Regions from separate parts of the Cytobacillus sp. T106 genome, predicted to be linked through region 1. Evidence: riboswitches for the same ligand, from Rfam matches in the RefSeq annotation. Region 1 holds a riboswitch; the other holds the start of a gene.
The links. A riboswitch is a leader RNA that binds a small molecule or an ion and turns the genes downstream of it on or off. The one in region 1 is predicted to bind S-adenosylmethionine.
Positions count from the first base shown of each region.

Region 2: another riboswitch for S-adenosylmethionine. It lies ahead of ABU165_RS24390 (YezD family protein); the one in region 1 lies ahead of ABU165_RS07595 (methionine ABC transporter ATP-binding protein).

Region 1 covers NZ_JBEUMK010000002.1:685,168-700,099, forward strand. The annotation lists gene ABU165_RS07575 (class I SAM-dependent methyltransferase) at 1-574, shown strand, start outside; gene ABU165_RS07580 (hypothetical protein) at 629-769, shown strand; gene ABU165_RS07585 (globin-coupled sensor protein) at 831-2,132, opposite strand; gene ABU165_RS07590 (PAS domain-containing sensor histidine kinase) at 2,300-3,727, opposite strand; SAM riboswitch class I at 4,051-4,150, shown strand; SAM riboswitch class I at 4,278-4,380, shown strand; gene ABU165_RS07595 (methionine ABC transporter ATP-binding protein) at 4,457-5,488, shown strand; gene ABU165_RS07600 (methionine ABC transporter permease) at 5,478-6,128, shown strand; gene ABU165_RS07605 (MetQ/NlpA family ABC transporter substrate-binding protein) at 6,144-6,974, shown strand; gene ABU165_RS07610 (M20 family metallopeptidase) at 7,018-8,229, shown strand; gene ABU165_RS07615 (alpha/beta-type small acid-soluble spore protein) at 8,272-8,550, opposite strand; gene ABU165_RS07620 (CsbA family protein) at 8,790-9,023, shown strand; gene uvrB (excinuclease ABC subunit UvrB) at 9,524-11,503, shown strand; gene uvrA (excinuclease ABC subunit UvrA) at 11,511-14,390, shown strand; gene ABU165_RS07635 (SGNH/GDSL hydrolase family protein) at 14,520-14,932, shown strand, end outside.
Region 2 covers NZ_JBEUMK010000026.1:8,239-23,170, reverse strand. The annotation lists gene ABU165_RS24410 (AAA family ATPase) at 1-155, shown strand, start outside; gene ABU165_RS24405 (DUF58 domain-containing protein) at 190-1,467, shown strand; gene ABU165_RS24400 (stage II sporulation protein M) at 1,578-2,558, opposite strand; gene ABU165_RS24395 (RDD family protein) at 2,655-3,467, shown strand; SAM riboswitch class I at 3,588-3,691, shown strand; gene ABU165_RS24390 (YezD family protein) at 3,811-3,942, shown strand; gene ABU165_RS24385 (phosphoadenylyl-sulfate reductase) at 4,050-4,760, shown strand; gene ABU165_RS24380 (sulfate permease) at 4,776-5,855, shown strand; gene sat (sulfate adenylyltransferase) at 5,861-7,006, shown strand; gene cysC (adenylyl-sulfate kinase) at 7,020-7,622, shown strand; gene ABU165_RS24365 (nitrite/sulfite reductase) at 7,635-9,266, shown strand; gene ABU165_RS24360 (DUF3906 family protein) at 9,250-9,468, shown strand; gene cobA (uroporphyrinogen-III C-methyltransferase) at 9,471-10,250, shown strand; gene ABU165_RS24350 (sirohydrochlorin chelatase) at 10,261-11,010, shown strand; gene ABU165_RS24345 (precorrin-2 dehydrogenase/sirohydrochlorin ferrochelatase family protein) at 10,991-11,632, shown strand; gene ABU165_RS24340 (hypothetical protein) at 11,744-12,262, shown strand; gene hmpA (NO-inducible flavohemoprotein) at 12,242-13,456, opposite strand; gene ABU165_RS24330 (RrF2 family transcriptional regulator) at 13,629-14,105, shown strand; gene ABU165_RS24325 (hypothetical protein) at 14,120-14,689, opposite strand; gene ABU165_RS24320 (hypothetical protein) at 14,729-14,932, opposite strand, start outside.

The DNA.
Region 1 (14,932 bases):
GGAGCTGCTTGAGGCGGCAGACCGGGCTTCAGATGGTTATCCGCAAATAGAATTTGTGCATGGAAATGCGTACGAAACCGGCTTGGAGGGAGATGCTTATGATATGGTGCTTGAAAGGGCTGTCATCCATCATCTCGACCGGCTTCCGGACGCCTTTGCTGAATGCTTCCGGGTGCTGCGCCCAGGCGGTTTCTGCCTGATTCAGGACCGGACACCGGAGGACTGCCTGCTTCCTGGCAGCAGGACACATATCAGAGGGTTCTTTTTTGAAAAATTCCCGGAGCTCGCGGAGAAAGAGATATCCCGGAGATATAGCAGTTCAGCTGTACAATCAGCGCTGGAGGAGGCAGGGTTCTCATCCGTCAAAGAGATTTCCTTATGGGAAGTAAGGAAGACGTACAGCGATATCAGCGGTTTGCGCCATGATCTCCTTGAAAGAACAGGGCGCTCCATCCTTCATGAGCTGAATGACAGCGAGCTGGCAGAGCTCGTAGAGCATATTGAAAGCAGGCTGACAGATGCCGGGAAAATTACGGAGCAGGATTGCTGGACCATCTGGCTCGCTGTGAAATGACAAAGTAAACGTATTGCTGTAAAATATATACAAATAAAGGCGGGGGGCGGTATTTTGAAATTCAGAATAAAGCGGAAGAAAGAAAAGAAAAAGAATAACAAGCTTGAAGTGATTGATGCTGCAATCGATCTGATAGAGCCGATATACCTTCTGTCCCGGTTTCTCATCCGTTCCCTATTTAAATTTGTGCAGTGAACAGAAAGCTATCAACATAAAAAAAGAGAAGCGGTGATGCCTATGCTTCTCTTTTGCATTTTTAAAAATTAGCCACTGTTAAGCTTAGTTCTTCAGCGGAATCGGATAATTTGGCAGCTGCACTGCTGATTTCGGAAAGAAGGCCGGTAAGAAGTTCGATGTCCTTTTCGATCTGGCGGCTTTTATCTTTGCTTTCTGTGCTTGCCGACAGGATTTCTTTGAAGACATTTCCTGTGTTTTCGATCTCTTTATTCCCGTTCACGACTATTCCATCAATGGTGCCAATCTGCGAAATCACCTCTGAAATCTGCCTGATTGTGCTGTTCAGCAGTGAGGTGATGTTGGAGGATGAGTCTTTTGTCTGTTCTGCCAGCTTTCTGACTTCATCGGCAACAACGGCAAATCCCTTTCCATGCTCGCCTGCCCTGGCCGCCTCAATGGCAGCATTAAGGGCGAGCAGATTGGTCTGGTCTGCAATGCTTGTAATCACGCCGGCAATCTCGCCGATCTGGTTCGAGGTTTTTTCCAGGCTGCTGATGGTGCTGGTAATTTCATTCACATTGCTTTTCAGCTCATGCATATTATCGACAACCCGATTCAGCTGGTCGCGGCCTTTGGATGAACGAGATTCCATTTCAGTCGAAGAAGCGGCGCCATCTTTTGCATTGCCGGATATCTGACGGGACTGATGCACAATCTGTTCTACAGAAGCGCCTGTCTGCTCTGACATGGCAGCCAGATTTTCAACGATTTCCCCGACATAGCTTTTCAGCTCGACCTTCGCTTGATTCTCCCTTTCGGCTGAGAATGCTTCCATCGTCTGCTGCATGATGGAAATGCATAGCTGGATTTCAAGATTGAAAATCTTCGCCATCGCAAAAGTCACGCGGCTTTGATCTTTCGATGACAGTTCCAGCTCCTGCAGGACAATTTCCAAGATGTTTTTCATAAGCAGCTGGTAAATGGACATATACCAGTGAATCTGCACCCCGATCTGCACATAAGCTTTTGCTGCTGTTCTGCGGCGTTCAACGAATTCGCCGTCAACTATGCCATTGAACAGACTGAGGATATACTGCTGGCTCATCTCTGTAGTCACGCCAATTTTCGAAATATCGGTTATTTTCCTGACATCCTCTTGTTCATAAGTGAGAAGTTTATTGTAAACGGCGCTGATATGCTTTTCGGCAATCGGGCGCACTGCCCGCAAAATAGCCAAATCTTCTTTTGTCAGGCCCATCACTTCAATCTGAAGCTTTAAATCCTGATCAAATTCAGTTTCCTGTACTGCATGTTCCAGTTCTTTCTGAATCAGGCTTTCAAGGTCAAACGATTTCGGTTTTGCTGTTTTCGTAAAAAGCACTTGAAACACTCCCATTTTCTATATCTATTATCCTGCTTTATATCGGCAATATAGGGGAAGTTTTTACTATTGTTTAAACAGAAGTACAATTGTTTTCAAGAAGGGTCTGCAGCGAGAAGCTGGAGCAGAATCAAAAAAGCCCCGGGCAGGAACGCCGGAGGCTTCAATCAGACCACAGGAATCAGCAGTTTCACGATGGTTCCTTCATTTTCTTTGCTTGTTATATATATATTCCCGCCGTGGCTCTTAATGATCCGGTTGCAGATCATGAGCCCAAGGCCTGTCCCCTTTTCCTTCGTGCTGTAGAACGGTTCACCGAGCTTCGGCAGCCTTTCCTCGGGAATGCCGATCCCTTCATCCTTCACGCTGATCATCGCAAAGCTGTTATCCTGCCTGACCTCAATGCTGATTTTTCCGCCATGGGGCATGGCTTCAATTGAATTCTTGATCACATTGATAAGCACCTGCTTGATTTTATCGATTTCACAGCGGACGCTGATTTCAGATAGAGAGTATTTTACATCTATCATGATGTTATAGATAAGCGCCTGTGTGTTTAAAAGGGTGACGACACTCTTGACTATATTCACCAGATTGGTTTCCTGAGCCTCTGTCACAACAGGCTTGGCGAGGACAAGGAGGTCATTGACGATTTCTTCAATCCGTTCGAGTTCGGAAAGGATTACATCTGCATATTTTTCTGTTTTACGCTCTGTAAGAAGCTGGGTAAAGCCTTTGATGGCGGTAAGGGGATTTCTGATTTCATGGGCGATTCCTGCTGCAAGCTGCCCGACGACAGAGAGCTTTTCTGCATTATGAAGCTTTTCTTCGGTCTTTTTCTGGCCGGTGACGTCTTTGATGATGATCTGGAAAAGCTTCCGGTTCTTAAAAACGGTGGGGATCAGCTGGATAGCGGCCTTCCGGGTGTTCCCGTCACTCCTGATGATATTCAATTCAAAAGAGACAGTCTGGTTCGCCTGGTAAAAATCCTTCAGATAGCCATGATCAGAAGGTGAAACATAGTCATACAAAGAAGCGCCTATAATTTCCTTGCTTGAAGTAAAGCCGAACACCTTCTTGCCTTCATCATTCATGTAGGTCCATATGCCTTTCTCGGTTGTCATGCCAATGGTATCCCTGCTGTATTCGACAAGGAAACGGTACTTTTCCTGGGTTTCCATGTTTTCTTCTTCCATATTGACGCGCTCGGTCATATCTCTTGATATGCACATGGCTTCCTGGCCGTCGCCGAGTGTGCTGATGCTGGTCTCCAGCCAGATATAGTCGCCTTCCTTGCGGCGGAACCGGAATGAAATGCGTGAGCTGCTGCCCGGGGATAGCCCGCGGAATTCTTTTTTGAGGATTTCTTTATCTTGGGGGTGGCAGTAGGCCAGAATGCAGTCCTTGTACAGTTCCTCTTGTGAATAGCCCAAAAGGGTGCTGCAGGATGGGGAAACATATAAAAAGATGCCTTCTTTTGTATGCCTTGAAATCAGGTCTGCCGAATGCTTCAGAGCCAGTTCGAGATTCTTTGCTTCAACTTTGTCCACAAATAATTCAGATTGATAGTCTCTGTTTGTTGCAATCAAAACCATTCTCCCTCCCGGAATGCAGTTCAATTTGCTCTTTTCCACTATTATACAATAGACAAGCGGGCATAAATATAGGAGTAAACTCCCTCTTCTTGTGTGAAGTCTGGGGAGAATGTTGATAAGGGGAGGAAAAAATGTGGAAAACCTCCTTTATCCACAGCAGATGGAGTTTTATTTTTTCAAAACTCCCCAAAATTAAGTAAGGGTTTTCAAAAATTGTGGATAAGAATTTTTATCCGAAAAATTTTAAAAAGGGTTTGACAGAACTTTGAAACGCGTGTAAAGTAAAAAACAATTAATCAAGCAAATAAACTTAATACGATAGCTTCTTATCCAGAGAGGTAGAGGGACTGGCCCTATGACACCTCGGCAGCGGACTGATGAACCGTGCCAATTCCAGCAGGCAGATTGCCTGAAAGATAAGAAGAGGACGAACGCCTATTATTCTGCCCTCTTCTTTTTGAAGAGGGCTTTCTTGTTTTCCGGAATAAAAGTGCGTGATGCTGCATAGCTATTGTGTTAAAACCAATTAATTTTATAGGAAAACCATAATTTCTTATCCAGAGAGGCAGAGGGACTGGCCCAATGAAGCCTCGGCAGCGGACTCTTATGAGTACTGTGCCAATTCCAGCAGGTGTGAGCCTGGGAGATAAGAAGAGCGGATGCTGATGATACATGCCCTCTTCTGTTCTCAGAAGAGGGTTTTTTATTTGATATGGAGGGTGAAGCAAAATGATAGAATTTCAGGATCTCAGAAAGGTGTATGAAAGCGGCGGGCAGCAGGTTGCCGCGCTCAACGGGATTGATCTAGCAATAGAAAGAGGAGAAATTTTTGGTGTCATCGGCTTCAGCGGAGCGGGAAAAAGCTCGCTGATCCGCTGTGTGAATCTGCTCGAAAGGCCGACCTCGGGCAAGGTGATCGTCGATGGCCATGATCTAACCTCGCTTTCGCCCAAAGAGGTGAGGGAAGTTAAACGGAATATCGGCATGGTGTTCCAGCATTTCAATCTGCTCAACTCAAAAACGGTGTTCGCCAATGTAGCCATGCCGCTCACACTGGCAAAGCTGCCGAAAGAGCAGATCCGCAAACGGGTCGCTGAACTGCTTGAGTTTGTCGGCCTTGCCGATAAAGCGGATAAATATCCGGATCAGCTTTCAGGCGGCCAGAAGCAAAGGGTCGGGATTGCCAGGGCGCTTGCGACACAGCCATCGATTCTTCTGTGCGATGAAGCGACATCGGCCCTTGATCCACAGACGACGAGCAGCATCCTTCAGCTTTTGAAAAAAATTAATGCAGAATACAACATCACCATCCTGATCATTACCCATGAAATGACGGTCATCAGGGAAATCTGCGACAGGGTGGCAGTGATCGAGGCAGGAAAAATCATTGAAGAAGGGTCAGTGTTCAATGTATTCTCGGCGCCGAAAACACAGACGGCCCAGAACTTTGTCAGCTCTGTCATGAATGATTCAATCCCTGATTCTGTAAAGCAGCTTGTAGAGAAAAACGATGGAAAGGAAAGGATCTTCCGGATCAATTTCGTCGGCGAGTCAGCCGGACAGCCGCTGCTTTCCAGACTTGCCAAGAAGTTCGATATTGATATCAACGTGCTGTTCGGGAATATAACCGAGCTTCAGGGAATCCCTTTTGGAAACCTTGTTGTCGAGTTCCAGGGAACCGACCAGGAAGTGCAGCGCGCGCTTATGTATATTCATCAGGAAAAAGTCTCAATCAAGGAAGTGAAAGCACATGCTAGTTGATCACACGCAAATCATAGAAGCACTCATCGAAACCATTCAAATGGTGGCTTTCTCGCTTCTTTTCTCAACCATCCTCGGATTGCCGCTGGGCATCCTGCTGGTTATTACGAGAAAAGGCCATCTGCTGGAGAATCTGCCCGTTTTTAACGTGCTGAATGGGATCATTAACATATTCCGCTCTGTTCCATTCATCATCCTGATGGTCGCAATCATCCCGGTGACGCGCCTTTTAGTAGGCACCTCAATCGGAACGGCGGCTGCTGTCGTACCGCTAGTATTCTATGCCGGCCCATATATTGCAAGATTAATCGAGAACTCACTCCTCGAGGTTGATCCTGGTGTCCTCGAGGCAGCGGAAGCGATGGGAGCGACTCCGGCACAGATCATCTTTAAGTTTCTCGTACCGGAAGCACTCAGCTCACTTGTCCTGGCACTGACCATTGCAACCGTCGGACTTGTCGGAGCATCCGCCATGGCAGGGGCTGTCGGCGGCGGAGGGCTTGGCGATTTGGCCATTACCTATGGCTATCAGCGCTTTGATACAACGGTCATGCTCATAACAGTCGCTATCCTGGTCATTATGGTCCAGGGGCTGCAAAGCTTCGGCAATATTTTATCCAAAAAAATCAGAAGACGATAACAGGAGGAATCATCCATGAAAAAACTACTATTAACGGCAATCATCCTCGCACTGGCGGTTTTCAGTGCAGCCTGCTCATCATCAACAAGCGGCAAGGAAAAAGAAAAAGAAGTGAAAATCGGGGTCAGCGGGTCAGACAACCGCATTTGGGACTTTGTAGCCAAGAAGGCTGAAAAAGAAGGAATCAAAGTGGAAATCGTCCGCTTCTCTGATTATGTCCAGCCAAACATCGCTCTAGCAGAGGGAGAGCTTGATGCCAATGCCTTCCAGACCATTTCTTATTTCAACGCTTTTAAAAAGGAGCATGATCTGGATCTTTCACCAATCGCGACAACCGTTATTGCACCAATGGGGATCTACTCTGAAAAATATAAAGATGTAAAAGATATCCCGGAAGGCGGAAAGATTGCCGTGCCGAACGAAGCAACCAATATGGGAAGATCATTCCTGCTTCTGCAGGAAGCCGGCCTGATCACGCTGCCTGAAGACTTTGACGGAAATGGCAGCATCGACAAAATCGTCGACAACCCGAAAAACCTGGAAATCGTCCCTGTAGTAGCGGGCCAGACACCACGCGTCCTGCCGGATGTAGCTGCCTCCATCATCAATAATGGAATCGCTGTTGATGCTGGCTTCAACCCTGTAGAAGACTCTATCTTCCATGAAAGTGCAACAGCAACTCCATATATCAACATCATTGCCGCCAGAACAGAAGACAAAGACAATAAGACACTGAAGCGCCTCGGCGAACTGTATCAGGAAGATGATGTAGCTGAATTCATTGAAAAAGAATACAAAGGCAGCACAATCCCGACATTCGTTCCGCTTAGTGAAATCGGAGAATAATAACCGGTGCCTGGCACCGCTATAACCCAAGGAGGAGATCATTATGTCAGCACCTGCTAAATCTGTAACCGAGCTGAAGGAAAGAATCAATCAAAGTGTGGAAGCTGGAAGGGAGCTTTACCTTTCAACAAGCCACCAGATTCATGACAAACCGGAAATCGGCAACCAGGAATTTTTCGCATCCGGGCTGCTCTCAGGAATTCTTGAAGAAGAGGGCTTTGAGGTTGAGCGTGCTGTTGCCGGCCATGAAACAGCCTTTGCTGCAAGGAAAAAATCCTCCAAACCGGGACCGTCAATCGCTTTCCTTGCCGAATATGACGCACTGCCGGGAATCGGCCATGCTTGCGGCCATAATATCATCGGCACAACAAGCACAGCGGCGGCGATTGCTTTAAGCAAGGTGATTGAAGAAACAGGCGGAGAGGTCGTCGTATTCGGAACACCCGCCGAAGAAGGCGGACCTAACGGCAGTGCAAAGGGCAGCTTCGTGAAGCACGGCCTGACAGAGGGAATTGATGCGGCGCTTATGATCCATCCTTCAAGCAAGACGGCATTGACAAGCTCCTCCCTGGCGGTGGATCCGCTGGACTTTGAGTATATCGGCAAGCCTGCCCATGCTGCGGCTTCACCGCACGAAGGAATTAATGCACTTGATGCGGTCATCCAGCTCTTCAACGGCATCAATGCCCTGCGCCAGCAGCTGAAAGATGATGTGCGAATCCATGGCATCATCACCCATGGAGGAGACGCACCAAATATCATTCCGGAATATGCGAAAGCGCGTTTCTTCATCCGGGCAGCGACAAGAACCTATCTAAATGAAGTTACAGCAAAAGTGAAAAAGGTGGCAGAAGCTGCCGCCCTTGGAACAGGCGCTGAACTGAATGTAATTGCATTCCAGAATGAAGTCGATAATCTTCTATTAAATAGAGCGTATGATGAAGCGTTCCGTGAAGTCATCGAGGAACTGGGGGAAGAGGTCGATCTGTCAGGAAGGGAAGGAATCGGTTCAACAGATGCAGGCAACATCAGCCAGCAGGTACCGACGATCCACCCTTATATCAAGATCGGCAGCGATGATCTTGTTGCCCATACTGCACCTTTCCGTGAAGCTGCACGGTCGGAAAAAGGCGATGAAGCCCTGCTCACAGGTGCAAAGGCGCTGGCACAAACCGCATTCCGGCTTATCACGGAGCCTGAACTGCTTGCTTCCATTAAAGAAGAGTTCGCTAGGAACAAAGAAGCGCAAAAATAAAGGATGGAGCTGCCTATATGGCGGCTCCATTTTTCCATTATACTATTGCTTTTTGTTGAGGCTTTCCTGGGCCAGCCGGATTAATTCCTTCACCATGCTGCCGCCGATCGGGCCGCCGACTTTGCCGGCCTCGCGCGATGTCAGCCTGCTGTTATATCCATGCTGAAGCGGAACATCCTTTTCCCTGGCCACCTCATATTTTACTTCCTCCGGCGCATCCGGTCCGACCTTATAGCCCTGGTTAGCCATAACACGTGCCTTCAATGTGTCGAGGGCTTCACGGGATTCTGGAACTAGGGGGCGCCTCCTTCTTCTGGACATTATGCAAACCTCCTTTCCGTTCATTATGGATAGTATTTTGCAAACAGCCTTTTTCTAAGCGAAGCCCGTCCATATAATCAGCTGCAAACAGAAATCGATGAATGGACAACAATGCCCTAAGCAAAAAAATACAGCGGCATATTTTTGAAATTGCTTGTATCATATAGTTTGAACCGCTATTCTAATGTTATACTTGTCCGCAATTCATAGTGAATCTATCATAAAGAAGGTGTGAAAAAGTGGCGCTAAAGTATCTTTCAGCCCTGCTGCTGCCCGGACTGCTTGTCATGTTCTTTACGAGGGTGACGTATAATCATGTAATCGGGCTCATTCTGACAGTCGCCCTGATTGCCGCCTCCGTCTACAAGGGCTATACAGACAGCTGGGGGCTTATTGTTGTTGATGCCTTTTCTTTGACTGCCGGTTTCTGGTATGCGCAGATTATGAAACAAAGAGCAAAGAAGCGAGCTTGATTTTATAATGATTCTCAAAAACCTGCCTGGTTTTAATCGGGCAGGTTATTTTATTTGGCAAGCAAGACTTTCAGCTGTCATCTCCATCCATATTTCCTGCCGACATATTTCGCGGGAAATATTCCAGCTTTAAAGGGCCGGTCCACCATTTAATCAAACGTTTGATTAACCTTTATTCGGCAGGAATCGAGCCGTTCCTGGCAGGAGCCTTTTTACTCATCACATGCTATTTCATGAAAAACGAATATCCGTTCGCATATTCCTGGTTTCTTTCATGTGCTTTGTGGTAGAATGAGGATATGAGTTTTTCAGCTTCGTACAAGGCTTCAGACCTTTTTCTTCTATAATATAACTTCAGCAGGAATCATCACGTGCATTCAGGACCGCTTAACCATTAAAAGAACAGGGGCAACAGAAGCAAGGTTCTTGCTTACTGGTATGCCTGCCTGCAAATATAGATAAAATGTTAAAATCAACTTCTTGAACAGGAGGCTTTTTTTGTGAAGGACCAATTTGAATTAGTCTCAAAATATTCGCCGCAGGGCGATCAGCCAGAGGCCATCAGCAGGATTGTCGAGGGCATCCGCTCCGGCAAGCGGCACCAGACCCTGCTGGGTGCAACTGGTACTGGTAAGACGTTTACCATTTCCAATGTGATTAAAGAGGTTAACAAGCCTACATTGGTCATAGCCCATAACAAAACCCTGGCAGGCCAGCTTTACAGTGAGTTCAAGGACTTTTTCCCGAACAATGCTGTAGAGTATTTTGTCAGTTATTATGATTACTACCAGCCTGAGGCATACGTGCCCCAGACAGATACATTCATTGAAAAAGATGCAAGCATCAATGATGAGATTGACAAGCTGCGCCACTCAGCAACTTCTTCGCTTTTTGAACGGAAGGACGTTATCATCATCGCCAGTGTTTCCTGCATATACGGCCTCGGTTCACCTGAGGAATACAAGGAGCTTGTTCTCTCTTTGAGGACAGGGATGGAAATTGAGCGGAACCAGCTTCTGCGCCGCCTTGTTGATATCCAGTATGAGCGGAACGATATTGATTTCCGGAGGGGGACCTTCAGAGTCCGCGGCGATGTGGTGGAAATCTTCCCGGCTTCACGGGATGAGCATTGCATGCGGGTCGAATTCTTCGGTGATGAGATTGACCGGATCCGTGAGGTGGATGCACTGACCGGAGAAATCATGGGCGAGCGCGAACATGTTGCCATCTTCCCGGCCTCCCACTTCGTAACACGCGAGGAAAAGATGAAAATTGCGATCGGGAATATCGAAAAGGAATTGGAAGAGCGCCTGGAGGAAATGCGTGAAAACGGCAAGCTTCTTGAGGCTCAGCGCCTGGAACAGAGAACGCGCTATGACCTGGAGATGATGAGGGAAATGGGCTTCTGCTCAGGGATCGAGAACTATTCGCGCCATCTGACTCTCCGTCCGGCCGGATCAACGCCGTATACGCTGCTTGATTATTTCCCTGACGATTTCCTGATGGTCGTCGATGAATCACATGTAACGATCCCTCAGGTCAGGGGGATGTTCAACGGGGACCAGGCCAGGAAGTCAGTCCTTGTGGATCATGGATTCAGGCTGCCATCCGCGATGGATAACAGGCCGCTCACCTTCCCGGAATTCGAAAAGCATATCAATCAGATTGTATATGTTTCCGCAACCCCGGGTCCATATGAAATAGAGCATACGCCGGAAATGGTCCAGCAGATCATCCGGCCGACAGGGCTGCTTGATCCGACGATCGAGGTGCGCCCGATCGAAGGACAGATTGATGACCTGATTGGCGAAATCAATGATCGGGTAAAGAAGAATGAGAGGGTCCTCATTACGACCTTGACGAAAAAAATGTCAGAGGACTTGACCGACTATCTGAAGGAAATCGGCATAAAGGTGCAATATCTCCATTCAGAGGTCAAGACGCTGGAGCGGATTGAGATCATCCGTGAGCTCCGCCTAGGAAAATATGATGTACTGATCGGGATCAATCTCCTGAGGGAGGGGCTCGACATACCGGAGGTTTCCCTTGTCAGCATACTTGATGCAGATAAAGAGGGCTTCCTCCGTTCAGAGAGGTCCCTCATCCAGACAATCGGGCGCGCGGCCCGGAATGCTTCCGGCCATGTCATCATGTACGCAGACAAGATCACCAATTCAATGGAACTGGCGATCAGCGAGACGAAAAGGCGCCGGGAAATCCAGGAAGCTTATAATGAGGAGCACGGCATCACACCGCAGACAATCCAGAAGGAAATCCGCGATGTGATCCGTGCCACCCACGCTGCCGAGGAGCAGGCCGACTATGCTGCACCAGCCAAACCGGCAAAAATGACGAAGAAAGAACGCGACAAACTGATCGCAAATATGGAAAAGGAAATGAAGGAAGCTGCCAAGGCGCTCAATTTCGAGCGGGCGGCCGAGCTTCGTGATCTATTATTAGAGCTGAAAGCGGAAGGATGACGAACTGATGGCAATGGAAAAACTGATTGTAAAAGGCGCCAGGGCCCATAACCTGAAGGATATTGATGTCACCATCCCGAGGGATAAGCTTGTGGTGCTGACGGGGCTTTCCGGATCCGGGAAGTCATCCTTGGCCTTTGATACGATATATGCAGAGGGGCAGCGCCGCTATGTGGAATCTCTTTCCGCCTATGCGCGCCAGTTCCTCGGCCAGATGGATAAGCCTGATGTCGATGCCATAGAAGGGCTGTCGCCGGCAATCTCCATCGACCAGAAAACAACAAGCAGGAACCCAAGATCGACTGTCGGCACCGTGACGGAAATCTATGATTATCTGAGGCTGCTGTTCGCCAGGGTCGGCCGTCCGACATGCCCGATCCATAATGTGGAGATATCCTCCCAGACAATCGAGCAGATGGTCGACAGGATCATGGAATATCCGGAAAGAACGAAGATGCAGGTCCTCGCTCCGGTCGTTGAGGGCAGGAAGGGGACCCACGTCAAGGTTCTTGAGGATGTGAAAAAGCAAGGCTATGTCCGTGTCAGAGTCAACGGCGAAATGCATGACCTGGGCGAAGACATCACATTGGAAAAAAATAAGAAACACAGCATACAAGTGGTCATTGACCGCGTGGTCGTGAAAGAGGGCGTAGCAGCAAGGCTGGCTGACTCCCTTGAAACGGCGCTTAAGCTCGGTGAAGGCAAAGTCATCATTGATGTAATCGGAGAGGAAGAGCTCCTCTTCAGCGAAAACCATGCCTGCCCGCACTGCGGCTTCTCCATCGGCGAGCTTGAACCGAGGATGTTCTCCTTCAACAGCCCATTCGGCGCCTGCCCATCCTGCGATGGTCTTGGCAGCAAGCTTGAAGTGGATGTTGACCTTGTCATCCCAAACCGCGGACTATCTTTAAGACAGCATGCCATCGCACCATGGGAGCCGACAAGCTCCCAGTATTATCCGCAGCTGCTTGAGGCAGTCAGCAGCCATTTGGGGATTGACATGGATATGCCTGTACAGGATATACCGATGCATTTGCTTGATAAGCTTCTTTACGGAGCAAAAGGGGAAAAAATCTATTTCCGCTATGAAAACGACTTTGGCCAGGTAAGGGAAAACTTTATTGAGTTTGAGGGTGTGATCCGCAATGTGGAAAGGCGCTTCAAGGAAACAAGCTCTGACTATATCCGCGAACAGATGGAAAGGTATATGGCCCAGCACCCTTGCCCGGCCTGTAAAGGAAACCGCCTGAAACAGGAAAGTCTTGCTGTCCTGATTGCAGGGGAGCATATTGGAAAGATTACATCATTGTCCATTGAAGAGGCAGAAGACTTTTTTGAACATGTGATTCTCTCTGAGAAAGAAAGGCAGATTGCCAACCTGATTCTTAGGGAGATAAAAGAAAGGCTCGGATTCCTCATCAATGTGGGACTGGACTATCTGACACTAAGCCGGGCAGCAGGCACGCTTTCAGGAGGGGAAGCTCAGCGCATCCGTCTTGCCACTCAGATCGGCTCCCGCCTGACCGGTGTCCTGTATATCCTGGACGAGCCGTCAATCGGCCTTCATCAGCGCGACAATGACAGGCTGATCGATACGCTCAAGAATATGCGTGATATCGGGAATACGCTCATAGTTGTTGAACATGATGAGGATACGATGATTGCAGCCGACTACCTTATCGATGTCGGCCCGGGAGCCGGCGTCCACGGCGGCCAGATTGTTTCCCAGGGGACACCGGCAGAGGTAATGGATGATCCGAATTCCTTGACCGGCCAGTATTTGTCAGGGAAGAAGTTTATCCCGCTGCCGCTTGAGCGGAGAAAAAGCGACGGTCGCTTCATTGAAATCAAGGGTGCACAGGAAAACAATCTGAAAAACGTAAATGTCAAATTCCCGCTTGGCACGTTTACTGCCGTCACTGGTGTATCAGGATCAGGAAAAAGTACGCTGATCAATGAAATACTTCATAAAACCCTGGCGCAAAAGCTCCATAAAGCCAAAACAAAGCCAGGCGAGCATAAAGATGTCAAAGGAATTGAGCATCTTGATAAGGTAATTGACATCGACCAGTCGCCGATTGGACGTACACCGCGTTCTAATCCGGCCACCTATACCGGTGTCTTTGATGATATCCGCGATGTTTTCGCCTCTACGAATGAAGCAAAGGTACGCGGATATAAGAAGGGACGCTTCAGCTTTAACGTTAAAGGCGGAAGATGCGAGGCATGCCGGGGAGACGGAATCATTAAGATTGAGATGCATTTCCTTCCTGATGTGTATGTCCCATGCGAGGTCTGCCACGGGAAACGCTATAACCGAGAAACTCTTGAAGTTAAATATAAAGGGAAAAATATATCAGATATCCTTGATATGACAGTCGAGGATGCACTTGAATTCTTTGAAAATATTCCAAAAATCAGCCGAAAGCTCCAGACAATCTATGATGTTGGCCTGGGCTATATCACGCTCGGCCAGCCGGCTACCACATTGTCCGGAGGGGAGGCTCAGCGTGTGAAGCTGGCTTCAGAGCTGCACCGCAGGTCAACCGGCCGCTCTTTCTATATACTGGATGAACCGACGACCGGACTGCATGTCGATGATATCTCCAGGCTGCTCACTGTATTGCAGCGGCTTGTTGAAAACGGGGATACAGTCCTGGTCATCGAGCATAATCTCGATGTCATCAAGGCTGCCGACTATATTGTCGATCTTGGGCCAGAAGGCGGCGATAAAGGCGGAACCATCATTGCCCAGGGCACCCCGGAAAAAGTGGCTGAAGCAGAAGGCTCTTATACCGGAAAATATCTAAAGCCAATCCTGGACAGAGACCGTATTCGCATGCAGAAGCTGGTCAAAGAAAGAGAAACAAGCGTATCAAAAGCATAAACCCAAAAGCGAGTTCCGCAATTACTGCGGGCTCGCTTTTTTAGGATGATGGAATTACTGCTGAATATTGCCAGATTGCCTCCCGCTGAATCGGGTAAATGAACCTTAATTAGAAAAGGAAGGTTCATGATGAAAAAATATATTTGGATTATTATCGGCTTTATACTGTTAATTGGCTCTGCTGTCGCCATCCAGGCAAAAAATACTGTTTCGCATGATGGCGAGACAGAAATCGTGGCACTCGGGGATTCTCTCACCTATGGGTATGGCGATAAAAACGGAAAAGGGTATACCGGAAGGCTTGAGGGAAAATTGGACAAGATTTATGAGGAAAACGTTGAAGTTGAAAACTTTGGAATCTATGGACAGGATACACTGAACGTCAAAAAACAGCTGAATACCCCGGCTGTTTTAAAAGAGGTGCAGGAGGCAGACACAATCATCATTTTTATCGGCACAAATGACCTGCTTCATGCAAATGGCGGGGATCTGGCACCACTACACAAAGAAAGGCTTAAGAAGGCAGAAGAAATTTATAGGGG
Region 2 (14,932 bases), on a different contig from region 1:
CTGGCCGCGATTATGTTACCCCTGATGACATCAAGATGGTTTCCAAGCCTGCTTTAAGGCATAGGATCCAATTATCCCCAAATGCAGAATTGGAGGGAAGGACTGTTGACCAGACAATCGATGAGCTTGTGGGATCGGTTCCTGTTCCGAGATAGAGGCATACTTCCCGGAAAGCGGCTCCTCATCGGCATGTTTATTCTTTCACTGGCCCTGGCTGCTGCGGCAGCAATCTGGGGAGTGCCGTGGAAACTGGCAGCAGGACTCAATATCGGCTTTCTGCTGCTTTCCTTTGCCGACCTGGCTTTTTTGCCTAAGAGTTCTCAGATCAAGCTGAAACGGAGAGTCCCGGAAGAGATGGAAAGAGGGCTTCCTGCCGATGTTGGCATTGAAATAGAAAACCATTCCCAGCTGCCTTTAACGTTGCGGATCATTGATGATCTCTCCGACTCCTTTGCCAGGCCATTTCCGCTTAAAAGAAAGCTCGCAGGAAACACGAGGGGGACAGTCCAATATGAAACCGCAGCCAGTATAAGGGGGCATTATACGCTGAACAGGATCTATATCCGCTGCAGCAGCTTCCTTGGCCTATGGGAAAAGCAGATGGTGAAAGAAGCCGAAAGCCAGGTCAAAGTGATTCCTGATTTGACCGAAACCCGGCGCTATCTTGAGAATGCTCAGTCCTATTTGCTTTATGAAGGAGAAAAAATCCGGAGGCAGCAGAGCGGAGCCGGGGAATTTTCAAAAATACGGGCATACGCGCCAGGAGATGATCCCCGTAAAATCAATTGGAGGCAGACAGCCAAGCTTCAGGAGGTCATGGCCAATGTCCATGAGCCGGAGCACGGAAAATATGTCACCATTATGATTGACTGCGGCAGGATCATGGGGGCGGAACTGGAAACGGGCAACAGGCTTGAAAAGGCGCTGGAAGCGGCAATGACTACCGCAGCCGCGGCGCTCAAAAACGGTGATTATGTTTCCGTCCTTGCTTTTTCAAAAGACATTCAATCGTATGTACCGCCTTCAAAAGGGATGCAGCACTTAAACTTCATCCTGAAAGCTTTGTATTCGATACAGGCGGATGCTGCAGAATCCAATTATAGCGGTGCCTTTCAATATTTGCAGTCTGTCCAGAACAAAAGGAGCTTATTGCTTCTCTTTTCTGATGTAAGGACTTTCACCCTGGAGGAAGGTGCGCTTGTTTATCTAAAAAGGATCCGGCAGCGGCACCTGTTCTTTATGCTCGGAATCGAAGACAATATCCTGTCAGCCCGGGCCAAAGATCGGCCGGACAATATAAAAAGCGCCATGCTAAAAAGCATGGCGCAGCAGCAGATCCTTATTGCAAAGCGGGAAAAGCTGAGATGGGAAAAACAAGGCCTGCAAATGGCGGAAGCGCCTGAAGGAAGTCTCGCAGCAGCTGCTGTGTCCCATTATATCAATGTGTTGAATCGGGGGCTTCTTTAATTTCCGCCATTTACATGGAGAGATTTTGTTTATCTCACCGGCACTCAGTGAGCTGTCGGGAGCGCGAAACTGTTTTTTAGAGCATCCATAGCATATACCCCTGCAAATATTTATGGAGCTTGCAGGGGATGAACCAGGCGTTTTCGCTTTTGATCCAGGAGCCAGCCTGACCAGGCATAAAACAGCAGTCCAAGGACCGTCAGGAAGGCAGCCATATACTTCATTTCCAGCGGGAGCGGGGAAGGGGTGATAAACCCCTCGATCAATCCGGCGATGATGAAGAGCGGAATAGTTCCCAGTAGCAGCTGAACCGACCTTTTTGCCTTGGTTTTCAGCTGATAGCCCCGGGAGTATTTGCCCGGGACCAGAAGCTTATATCCCATAAGCAGGCCGGCTCCGCCCGCGATGAATATCGCGGTAAGCTCTATCATCCCATGGGGGACAATATAGGCCCAGAATTCATAAGATTTTCCGTGAGACCAAAACAGGCCGGCAATGGCGCCTACAATGATGCCATTATAAATCATAAGATAAACGGTCAAAATCCCAAAGGTGATACCGCCGGCAAATGCGAGGATTGCGACACGGATATTATTGGTCATGATGCTTGCTGACATGACCGCAGAATCGACCGCACCTTCATTCTCGCCGAGCCTCTGGGGATCAATTGCCCCGGACATCTCGGCCGGGAGAATCGAATGGATTGAAAGCGGATCATGGATCACAGCAAAGAAACTCCCCAAACCGCCCAATGTGAAAAGGAGCATGCTGGCAACGACAAATTTCCATTGCTCGAACAATAGCCGCACAAACTTGATCTGGAAGAAATCTTTCAGCTGGGCCATACTGGAGGATTGGCTTTTATATAAAAGATTATGCGCCTTTGCGACAAGATCATTTAAATAAAAAGTCACTTCTTCGTCTGGAAAGAAAGTCCGGGAGAATGAAAGATTCTGTGCTGCTTTCTGATACAGCCTGTCAAACCGGGCCAAATCAGTTCCTGCGGCTTTTCGTCTTTTCATCCTGGCGAGCAGCTCCTCGAGCTCCTGCCAGTTTTCCCGATGCTGCTTGATGAACTGTTTACTATTCAATCTAATCACCTGCCTGTAACCATAAAAGTTGTATCTCCATTATAAATCATAGGGAGAGTGAGATACAGGCAAAACTTCCAGGAAATGGGGTGCATCATGCAAACAGAAACAATTCTTATCAAAACACCTGAATTTGTATCGCTTCAATTCCAGCCTGCCGGACTTGGCAGCAGGGCCGGGGCCCTCATCATCGATCAGCTGATCCTTATGGTATTCAATCTGGCGAGCATTCTTTTATTTGCTTTTTATGCTTCCAGTGCCGCAGCATTCTTTCTTGATGATACTTTTCTTTCATGGCCGTTCGCCATTATGCTAATTTGCCTTTTTCTGGTCAACTGGGGATATTTTTTTGTATTGGAATATTTTTGGGCAGGAAGGACACTGGGGAAAAAGATCATGGGAATAAGGGTCATTCAGGATAACGGCCAGAGCATCACATTGCTCTCAAGCTTTATCCGAAATCTCCTCCGCATCATAGACTCCCTGCCGGTGTACTATCTGCTTGGCATTCTGATGGTATTTTTTCATTCCAGGCATAAACGGGTCGGCGATCTGGCTGCCGGGACAGTGGTCGTGCATGAACGGAAAAAGAAGAAGCCGGGTAAAATGACCGGGATTGAAAAAGAAATCCAGGAAAGAGGCCTGAAAAAGGAAGATATATATATGGACGAGTGGACTGTCAGGAAGATTGGCGCCGAGGAGTGGAAGCTTTTAAAGACCTATAGTGAGAGGCTGCTCCAGCTCCCTATAGGCAAAAGAGAAGAGCTCACAAAAAAACTTTCTTATTCACTCCTGCCAAAGCTCGATATCGATCCGGAACGAAAGTCATTCAGGCAGCTGGAAGACATCCTGCTGGTTCTTTATTTAATCGGGAAAGAGGAGTGGGAATTTGAGAATCAGATAAAATGAGCATATTTTCCTAATTAAAAAAATTATTAGAAAACTTTTCGTTAACTCGTTGACAAATCATATGGGTATGGTAGGATTAATTTCAATAAAATAAATCAGAGCAAACGCTCCTGATTATATCACTTATCTAGAGTGGCTGAGGGACTGGCCCATCGAAGCCCGGCAACCTGCTAAAAGCAAGGTGCCAATTCCAGCAAAATGTCCAGCATTTTGGGAGATAAGGTGCAAGTATGCGAAATGCGCCTTTTCCTGTTGGAAAAGGCGTTTTCTTTTTCCTCCTTGTCCCCATCCCAGCCATTCAAAAAGGAGGCGAGCCGATCTGAAGCATGCTGATTGGGAGGAAGTGGCCGCACATCTGCAAAGGATGCTGCAGTCTGTAAAGTTTGGAAGCATCACACTTGTGGTGCAGGATGGCAAGGTCATTCAAATTGAGAAGAATGAAAAGGTTCGCCTTCAATCTAATAAAGCGCGCTGACTAGACAAACTAGAGGCGGTCTTTTTCCCAAAAGCGGGAGGAAGGCTGCCTTTTTTCTTGTTAAAAATCAGTCAAAAAACAGAAGGCACCATGAAAGGAGCACTGAAATGAGCACCACCGTAACATACACCAGCTGGGAACCGCCATCATTCCCTGAAAACGATGGATTCAAAGGAGCACAAAAAGTGCTGGAATGGGCCTATAGCCATTACAGCGCGCAAGATATCAGCTACGCCTCAAGCTTCGGGGCTGAGGCGATTGTACTGATTGATCTTATCACAGGGATAAAGCCTGATGCCCATATTATTTTCCTGGATACCGGGCTCCATTTTCCGGAAACCTATGAGGTCATTGAAAGGGTGCAGGAGCGTTTTCCGGAGCTGAATATTGAAAGGAAGCTTCCTTCCCTTTCTTTGGATGACCAGCGGGAAGCCTATGGACCGGCACTGTGGAAAAGAGAGCCGGACCGCTGCTGCAGCATCCGGAAGATCATTCCGCTCCAGGAAGCCATGAAAGACAAAATCGCCTGGATTTCCGGGCTGAGGAGGGATCAGTCTGCATCCAGGGCTGGGGCGCAATTTTTAAACAAGGACAGCAAATTTCAAAATGTAAAAATCTGCCCTCTTATTCACTGGACTTGGGAGGAAGTTTGGGAGCATATCCGTAAAAAAGATCTCCCATATAATAACCTCCATGACAATGGGTATCCAAGCATTGGATGCTTTCCCTGTACAAGGGCTGCAGGAGTTGGCGGGGACAGCAGGGCAGGCAGGTGGGCTGGGACCGGCAAGACGGAATGCGGCCTGCATTCCGGGTGAAAGGGGGGCATGACCATGCTTGCAGCAATAGCAATGACCATTGGACTATTCTTTGCCATGAATATAGGAGCAAGCGGGGCAGCTGCCTCGATGGGGATTGCATACGGATCAGGATCCATCAAAAGCCGAAAGACTGCTCTCCTGCTGTGCGGAGCCGCCGTATTCCTTGGCGCCTGGCTCGGAGGGGGTGAGGTTGTCAAAACGATGGGAAGCGGGATTGTGCCGAAAAGCACTTTCACCGTGAGCATAGCCCTGATTGTCCTTGCCTCTGCAGCACTGTCGCTTTTCCTGGCCAATATTTTCGGAATTCCGCTGTCGACCAGTGAGGTGACAGTCGGATCAGTTGTAGGGGCAGGGATTGCTTATCAATCTTTATTTGCTTCCAAGCTCTTGTGGATCATTTCTTTTTGGCTGATTACGCCGCTGGCCGCTTTTATCATTGCTGTCATTGCAGCGAAGCTGATCAGGATACTCCGCTCAACCAAGAAGACCAAAAAGCCGGGCACCATCCGCTTCCTTGGCTTCCTGGTCACACTCATGGGATTGTTTGAAGCCTTTTCGGCCGGCATGAATAATGTTGCCAATGCGGTTGGCCCCCTTGTTGGTGCTGACATCCTCCCGCCAGGGGCAGGGATTTTCTGGGGCGGTATATTCGTCGCCGCAGGCGCTGTTTTTCTCGGCAGTAAAGTGCTGGAGACAAACGGAAAGAAAATCACTGATATCAGGCTCGAAGAAGGATGCATCATTTCTGGTACCGGGGCAGGCATTGTCACTGCTGCATCCTTATTCGGGATTCCCGTCCCCTTGACCCAGATCACGACAAGCTCCATCATCGGAATCGGCTTTGCCGGCCAGGGGCGCTCTGTTTTCCAGAAAGAAATTGTCATCAGGCTCCTCGGTGTATGGCTTGTGTCGCCAGTACTGTCGATGGTACTGAGCTATACCTTGATCCAAATCATCATTAAGCATGACTTTTACCCGATTGTTGCCATGGCTGGAGTCCTTATTTCTGTATTCGGTGTCCGTTTCCTGATGGGAAGGCAGAATACGGCCCTGCCGGAAAATGAAACTTATAAACTAGCAAGGAAAGGCTGATGAAAATGTCACTACCTATGCCTCATGGAGGCAAACTCATAGAAGCATTCAATCCGGATTATCCGATCCAGAACACGAATCAGGAGATAGAGATAGACTCAGTTGCATTAAGTGACCTGGAGCTGATCGCCTGTGGACTTTTCAGCCCGCTGACAGGTTTTCTGGGAAAGGAGGACTACGAATCTGTGGTTGAAAGTATGCGCCTTGCAGATGGTACAGTATGGCCGATACCGGTCACGCTGCCGATCATTCCGGATATAGCAGCTGACCTTCATAAAGGTGATATCTGCAGGCTGAATCATAAGGGAGAAACCTACGGGATCCTTGAACTTTCCGAGCTTTACCAGCCAGATCTGGAAAAAGAGGCACTTTCAGTCTACCGGACCTCTGACCGGGCACATCCAGGAGTTAATAAGCTTTTTGAAAGAGGCCGCACCTATGCTGCAGGAAAAATTACACTGATTAAGCGTCCTGATAAAGGAGATTTCACAGATATCTGGCTGACACCGAAGGAGACGCGGTCCTTATTTGCTGAAAAAGGCTGGAACACGGTTGTCGGCTTCCAGACGCGGAACCCGGTGCACCGGGCCCATGAATATATCCAGAAAGCTGCCCTTGAAACAGTCGATGGCCTTTTCCTTAACCCGCTCGTCGGGGATACGAAGGAGGATGATATACCGGCAGATGTCCGCCTGAAAAGCTACCGGGTGCTGCTGGAGCATTATTATCCTGAAACCCGTGTCCAGCTCGCAGTCTATCCAGCAGCCATGAGGTACGCGGGGCCGAGGGAAGCTATTTTTCACAGCATCGCCAGAAAGAACTTCGGATGCACCCATTTCATCGTAGGGCGCGATCATGCCGGAGTAGGCAATTATTACGGAACCTATGATGCCCAGCATATATTCAGGGAGTTTACCGAAGAAGAGCTGGGGATCAAGCCTTTATTTTTCGAGCACAGCTTCTATTGCAATGTGTGTGAAGGCATGGCTTCCGACAAGACCTGCCCGCATACAGCGGATGACCGGGTAATCCTTTCAGGCACAAAGGTCAGGGAAATGCTCCGTGCCGGAGAAATCCCGCCATCCTCTTTCAGCAGGAAAGAAGTAATTGAGGTGCTGATTCAGGGCTTGCGGGAAAAAGAAACGGTTTAAGGAGGAAGAATGCATGGCACATTCACTGAATCTTACATGGCATGAAGCAGCAGTAACAAAAGAAGAGAGGAGGGCGCAAAACGGGCATGCCAGCTGTGTGCTCTGGCTGACAGGGCTGTCCGGATCAGGTAAATCGACCATAGCCAATATCGTCAGCCACCGGCTTTTCAAGGATGGCATTGATGAATATGTCCTGGATGGCGATAATATCCGCCATGGACTGAACCGCGACCTCGGATTCTCAGAAGAAGACAGGAATGAAAATATCCGCCGGATCGGTGAAGTGGCTAAGCTGTTTACTGACAGCGGCCAGATTGTCTGTACAGCATTCATCTCGCCTTACCGGAAGGACAGGGAACTGGTGCGAAGCCTTTTTCCGGAAAAAGGGGAGTTCATTGAAGTATTCATTGACTGCCCTTTGGAAGAATGTGAAAAGCGGGATCCCAAGCAGCTGTACCAAAAAGCACGGCGCGGGGAGATTAAAGGATTCACGGGGATCGATGCTCCTTACGAAGAGCCGGAAGACCCGGAAATCATCATTCGGACTGACCAGCTTTCTCCAGAAGAGGCAGCTGAAAAGATATTAATCTACTTAAAAGAGCAGGGAATCATTTAAGGAGGGGCAAGAATGGCATATGTAAAGCATTGGGCTGATAATGAAAAGCTGAACAAAACGGAGAAAGCAAAGCTGGAAAAAGACGGACTCGAAATTCTTAATGATATTCCCTATTATGCAGCAAACGGCTTTGAATCCATTCCAAAGGATCAGTGGGACCTGTTCAAATGGGCAGGCTTGTACCTGCAGCGCCCGAAGGAGGACGGCTATTTCATGATGAGGGTGAACGTCCCCTCCGGCATCCTGACGAAGCCGCAGGTAGATGCTTTGGCCGGAATTGCCCGGGACTACGGGCGCGGCGTCTTTGATATAACAACAAGGCAGGCCATCCAATTCCATTGGCTTGAAATCAGCCAGATCCCTGATATTTTCAACAGGCTGGAGGCTGTAGGCCTTTCGAGTGCAGGGGCATGCGGTGACATCACAAGGACAATCGTCGGCAATCCGATTGCCGGGCTTGATCCGCATGAATTGTTTGATACCACTGAGATTGTTAATGAAGTATATACCTATTTTCAGAAAAATGAAGATTTCTCCAATCTGCCCAGAAAATATAAAATGTCAATTTCAGCTAATCTGCATAATGCTTCTAATGCGGAAATCAACTGTGTATCCTTCACCCCGGCGGTCAAGGTGATTGATGGCGATGAGAGAAAAGGGTTCCACCTGAAGGTTGGCGGCGGACTTTCTTCCCGGCCTTATCTGGCAGAAACGCTGGACGTATTTATTGAGCCTGAACGCACACTGGAAACAGCCATTGCCGTAACAACAATATTCAGGGACTACGGCTACCGGGAAAAAAGGCATCTGGCCAGACTGAAATTCCTTATGGCTGACTGGGGTCCGGAGAAATTCAAGGAAAAGCTGCTGGAGTACACAGGGCCTCTTCCTGAAAAAGGAACAGAGCCTGCAGGAGGCTGGAATGCCGGCTATTTTTACGGTATCCATGACCAGAAACAGCCCGGCCTGAAGTTCCTTGGGTTCAATGTACCGGTGGGGCGTTTGTCGGCTGATGAAGTATTCGAGCTTTCCCGCATTTCTGCCCATTATGGGAATGGAGAAATCAGGACGTGCAATTCGCAGAACCTGATCATTCCCAATATACCTGAGGAAAACGTTGAAGCACTGCTCCAGGAGCCGATTTTCAGCCGCATCACCATCAATCCCAATTCCTTTATCGGCCACGCGGTTTCCTGCACCGGGATTGAATATTGCAATCTGGCACTTGTAGAAACTAAAGAAAGGATGCGCGTGATAGCTGAAGAGCTGGATAACCGGATCACCCTGGATGTGCCGGTCAGAATCCATATGGTTGGCTGCCCGAACTCCTGCGGCCAAAGGCAGATTGCCGATATCGGCCTGCAGGGAATGAAGGTGCGGAATGAGAACAAGGAAATGGTGGAGGCTTACGAAATCTATGTAGGAGGAACGCTTAATGCCGGCGGCAAATTCAACGAAAAGCTGAAAGGGAAAGTAGAAGCGGAAAAGCTGGCCGATGTGCTTGAGGAATTGCTGCACTTTTTCAAGAATGAAAAGTCAGCAGGGGAATCCTTCTTCGATTTTGTCGGCAGGGCCGGTCTGGAGCTTTTCCAGCAGCAGCTTGATATTATTTTGGGAAGAGAAGCCCATGGCCTACCTTTATAGATTCAGTGTACAGCTGGAAGAAAAAGAGATATCCGCTGTCATCCTCGCTGAAAATGACGAGGCGGCCTTCCGCCAATTGGATGTTGAGCTCGAGAAATTTTATTTAAAAGAACCGGGCGTACAGGAAGTGGCCCTCCGCGAAAAAAAGCGGGCTGCAAAAACGGCAGGCTATATTTTTGATGAAGATGAGAAAGGGTGGTAGTGATGCCAGGAAAAGTATATTTGGTCGGAGCAGGACCGGGGGATGCCGAGCTGATAACGGTAAAAGGGCTGCGCTGTATCCGGCAGGCAGATGTTATTTTATACGACCGGCTCGTTAATCCTGAGCTGCTGGAGTACGCAAAAGAAGGCGCCCAGCTGATTTACTGCGGCAAGCTGCCTCATTATCATACAATGAAACAGGAAACAATCAGCCGGTTCCTTGTTAAATTCGCCAAAAAAGGCCAGAATGTTGTGAGATTAAAAGGCGGAGATCCCTTCGTGTTCGGCCGCGGAGGGGAAGAGGCCGAGGAATGCGCCATTAATGATATCCCTTTTGAAGTAGTTCCAGGCATAACAGCCGGCATCGGAGCTGCTGCCTACGCAGGAATTCCTGTCACCCACCGAACCCTCAGCAAAAGCTTCGCCTTTGTGACCGGACACCAGGCTGGTGACAGGGAAGCAGAGCATCAATGGGCCCATCTTGCAAGGGCGGTTGATACAATTTGTGTCTATATGGGGGTTTCCCATCTACCTAATATTGTCGACAAGCTCCTTGAAAACGGCAAGGAAAAGGAAACGCCGATAGCACTTGTGCACTGGGGCACGCTTTCTGGCCAGCAGACTGTCGCAGGGACGCTTGAGACAATCTTGCCTCTGGTTGAACGGGCCGGCATAAGCAATCCAAGCATGATTGTTATCGGGGAAGTCGTAAAGCTGCACAAAAAACTCCATTGGTTTGAGGAAGAAATTGCGCCCAGGCTGCCGGTCATCCAGGGAATATAGGAGGAGGAACATGGAATCGATCCTTTATATAGGCCACGGCACCCGCTCGAAAAAAGGGGCACAGGAAGCAAGGGACTTTTTGAATAGGATCATTGGGAAATCTGCCGCACCGATCCAGGAAATCAGTTTTTTGGAGCTTGCAGAACCATCAATCGGCGAGGCTTACGAAAATTGTATTCGCCGGGGGGCCACCTCTATCAGGGTGGTCCCGATCTTTCTATTATCAGCGGGGCATATAAAAGAAGATATCCCGGATATTCTTGAAAAGTTAAAAAATAATTTTCCGGATATACCGGTTGAAATGGCAGATCCCTTTGGTGTCCAGCAGGCGATCATTCAGGCAGTTTGTGAAATGATATTTCAGGAGGCATTGGTGCTTTCCAAAGACGATTCTGTTTTGCTGGTTGGGAGGGGGAGCAGCGATCCTTCTGTTCTTGAAGCGTTTGAAGAGATTAAAAAGGGCGTCGCTGATAAGATTGGCGCCTCGGTGAAGGTCTGCTTTCTGGCTGCGGCTTCCCCATCCTTCGGTGAAGGCCTTGAGGAAGCATGTGCTGATAGCCCTGGACGGGTCATAGTCGTTCCTTATCTATTGTTCGGCGGGCTCCTTCTCAGTGAAATTGAGAATGCGGTGAGGAAAAGGAAAAAGCAAGGCATCCAGATTGTACATACCGGCGCATTGAGCAGGCATTCTGCGATAGAGGAAATCGTCATTGCCCGTGCAGCAGGGAAGGAGGAGAAGGATGCAGCCCCTGTTCATTGATCTAAGAGGGAAAAAAGTAGTCATTGCAGGAGGCGGCAGGATTGCAGCCAGGAAGGCGCGTGTACTTGAAGAGGAGGGAGCTGACATCACTTTCATTGCCCCCGCATTTTCGGAGGAAGCTCTTTTGATAGCCGAGAGTAAAGGTTATGGGCTCATTGAACGTAAGGCAGCGGCTGCAGATTTTACGGATGCCTTCCTTGCCATTCTGGCCACAAACGACCGGAGTGCCAATGATGAGCTGCAGAAGGCTCTCCCGGCCAATCAGCTCGTCTGTGTAGTTGACGAATTTGAAACCGGCAATGTCACTTTCCCGGCAAGAGTGCGGCGGGGCGGCCTCCAGATTGCTGTGACTTCAGGCGGAACCAGCCCTAAGCTGACACGGAAGCTGAAAAAAGAATTAGAGGTGCTCTTTGACGAGACATGGTCAGTGTATACAGAATTCCTCGGGAACTGCCGGTTGGTCATAAAGAGGCTGGATCTTCCCGCCGAAAAAAAAGACCGGCTGCTTTGGAGCCTGCTGGAGGACGAATACCGATTGAGCGAGAGTAAGCAGGAGGAAAAGGCGGAGGAAATAAGGAGGATGGCGGAGAGTGTGAGGGAAGATAGTGAGGCGGTATGGTGATGCTGTCCCAAGGTTGGCGAAATCATTTGAGGCAACTGGGTTTGTGCAAGGGAGTTATTGGAACCGCTGAATGTGCCCTGATTTTGTTGAAATGGTAGAATAATTGGCAGTTTGATTGAATTATCGGGAAAATTGATTGAAATAATCCTGCAAATGATTAAAATAATCCGAACTTCGATTAAAAAACGGAAATTGGCTGCTGCTCAGGAAAGGTCAGCTGTGCCGGGGATCCATCGAAACCGCCGAATGAGCCCTGGTGGTAGAATAATTGGCAGTTTGATTGAATTATCGGGCGAATTGATTAAAATAATCCTGCAAATGATTGAAATGATCCGAACTTCGATTAAAAAACGGAAATTGGCTGCTGCTCCTAAGGGTCAGCCAACCAGGCAGCCAGCACTTACGGCTGTCAACTCAATAAAATTACAATATTGTAAGACTGCTTACAATAACAGCCGGAATTTCCCTGAAAATCACCAAAATAGCCGCATTTTCTCCTTTTCACACGGAGAGTACCCAAGCTCCGCCGCTAGATCTGCTCTCAAACCGCAAAAAAAAGAAGCTGATGAGCCCATCAAGGGACGCCGGCTTCTTTCTTTTCAAATATTCCTATACTTCCAGATTCAATGACGGACCAAAGAATTCAAAGTGAATCTTCGATTCTTCAACATGCAGCTCTTTTAATCCTTTGACAATTGCACGGAGGAATGGCACCGGCCCGCATACATAATAGTCTGCGCCATCAATCAGGATTTCGCGGAGGAAGTCTGCATCGATATAGCCTTCTTTAGCAAAGCGGGCATCCTGGCGGTCAGTTTCCTTAGCTTTTTCGTATACATACAGAAGCTTGCTGTTTTCAAGTTCAGCTTCAAGTGAGGAAAGTTCCTCTTTGAAGGGCTGGTGGCTGCTGCTTCTGGAGGCATTTATAAACTCTACCTTGCGTCCCGGGTTTTGTTCAGCAATAGAATTGATCATGCTCATGAAAGGAGTGATGCCGACACCGCCGCTAAGGAACACAACCGGTTCATCAGCATCTGCTGCAAGTACAAAGTCACCGGCTGGGACCGTCACTTCTATAATGCTGCCTGCTTCAACGGCATCATGAAGGTAATTGGAGACCTTGCCTTCAGGTGTATTTTCTTCTGATTCCCGTTTGACAGAAATCCGGAAATAGTCTTTGCCAGGTGCTGCTGAAAGACTGTACTGCCTGTTCATCAGATATTCTTCACCGGGGATGCCAATGCGAACTGTAATATACTGGCCAGGCAAGAAGGCTGGTACAGTTGAACCGTCAGAAGGCTTTAAGTAGAAGCTGGTAATAACATCGCTTTCTTTTACTTTATCTGTAACTGTAAACTCTTTAAAGTCTTCCCAGCCTGCAGGCTGGCTGGCTGCTTCTTCATACATTTCCTTCTCGATTCCGATAAAGGCGTCGGCGATTACGCCATAGGCATCTGCCCATGCTCCGATGATCTCATCAGTTGCCGCATTGCCCAGCACTTCTTTGATTGCTCCCAGAAGATGTTCTCCTACAATCGGATAATGTTCCGGCTTGACTCCAAGGCTTCTATGCTTGTGGGCAATTTGTTTCACTGCAGGGATGATTGCTTCCAGGTTATCAATATAAACGGCGGCTGCCAGGATTGTATTGGCAAGAGCGGTCTGCTGCCTGCCTTTCTGCTGGTTGGCATGATTGAAGATATTCAATAACTCAGGATGGCTTGAAAATAAGTTGCGGTAAAAAACGGTTGTTATTTCCGTCCCCTTCACTTCCAATACAGGAACGGTTGATACGATAGTGTCAATTGTTTTTCGAGATAACATTGCTGAATCCCTTCTTTGCTTAAGTAGTATATTGAATACATCTTTATTTTAGTGGCCAAATAACTAAAAAGCAATATTGCAAATACATCTTTTGGAGGGCAGGACAGCAAAGTTTATGATTTGTTCACAATTATGATAAGATGGGGGGGAGAACAGAATGTGAGGGAAAATCATGAGGCTTACAACCTATTCGGATTATTCAATAAGAGTATTAATATATCTCGCATCACATCAAAATGATAAGCTCGTCAACATAAAAGAAATCGCTGAAGCTTACGATATTTCAAAGAACCATCTAATGAAAATCATCTATAATCTTGGAAAGATGGGCTATATAAGGACAGTGCGCGGCCGCAACGGCGGATTTAAGCTCGCTAAGCTCCCGGCGGAAATCAATATTGGGGAGATCGTCAGGAAGACAGAAGAGGATTTTTATCTTGTTGAGTGCTTTGACCATAAAAATAAATGTGTGATCACTCCGGTATGTTCTCTGAAGCACATCTTAAACCATGCGCTTGAAAGTTTTTTAAAGGTGCTGGATCAGTATACACTAGAAGATATTGTTGAAAACAAAGCCATGCTGAAAGAATACTTTGCCCGTAAAGCTGAAGAAGGACAAGATGAAGTCCATGATCAAAGGCTGCCTTGAATGGCAGCCTTTTTTCATGTCAGCTCAGGCGATTTCTTCCGTACTGTCCGGTTAAGGGCCTTCATTGCTGCCAGTGATAGCCAGAGCCAGATGCTGCTGTAGGCAAGGCCAAACAGGAATATTGGTCCGACGGTCAGCAATGCGGAATAACCTGACAGGGAAGGGCCAAGAATCGGAAAACCCACTACATACAAAAGGAATAAGATACCGGCTGTCAGGGAGGCAGCCCCTAATAAGACGGCAGTAAAAGTATGTTTCAGCTTATTGAGGGCAATGCCGATGCTGATGCCCAGCAAGCCGGTGGTAAATGGGAATACGAAAAGCTCAGAAGGCTGGAGGACAGCAAGCATCATAATTGTGAGCAAATATGTAAGCAGGCCGATCCGCACCGATAGAAAGCAGGCTATAATGATTGGCCATGTGGTCAGGATGCTGAGCGCATAGCCTGCACCCCCGAAAAGCCCTGCTGACTGGAATATTGCCGCCAAGCCTCCAAGGATCGCGCCCATCACCATTTTGACCGTACTCGAATGGTAGGACATCTCTTCTGCCGCTGATATTCCCGGAAACCATTTTCTGCTCATTTTTCCACCCCCTTATAGGCAATGCGCTTCTGTGCGGGATTATACCTGTTCTTTATATAAAATTGAGATAGGAGCCATCTCCAGCATATATTCCTGCAAAAGCAGCTGGTGCATCGTTTTATCATGGACGATCAGAAAGCATGCGTCGGCAACTTCTCTGCTCCCGACAGAAAGACCGAGCTGTTCACCAACAGCAAAAGCGCCCATTGCCTGCTGGTTTAACAGGAGAAGGTGATGCAGGGA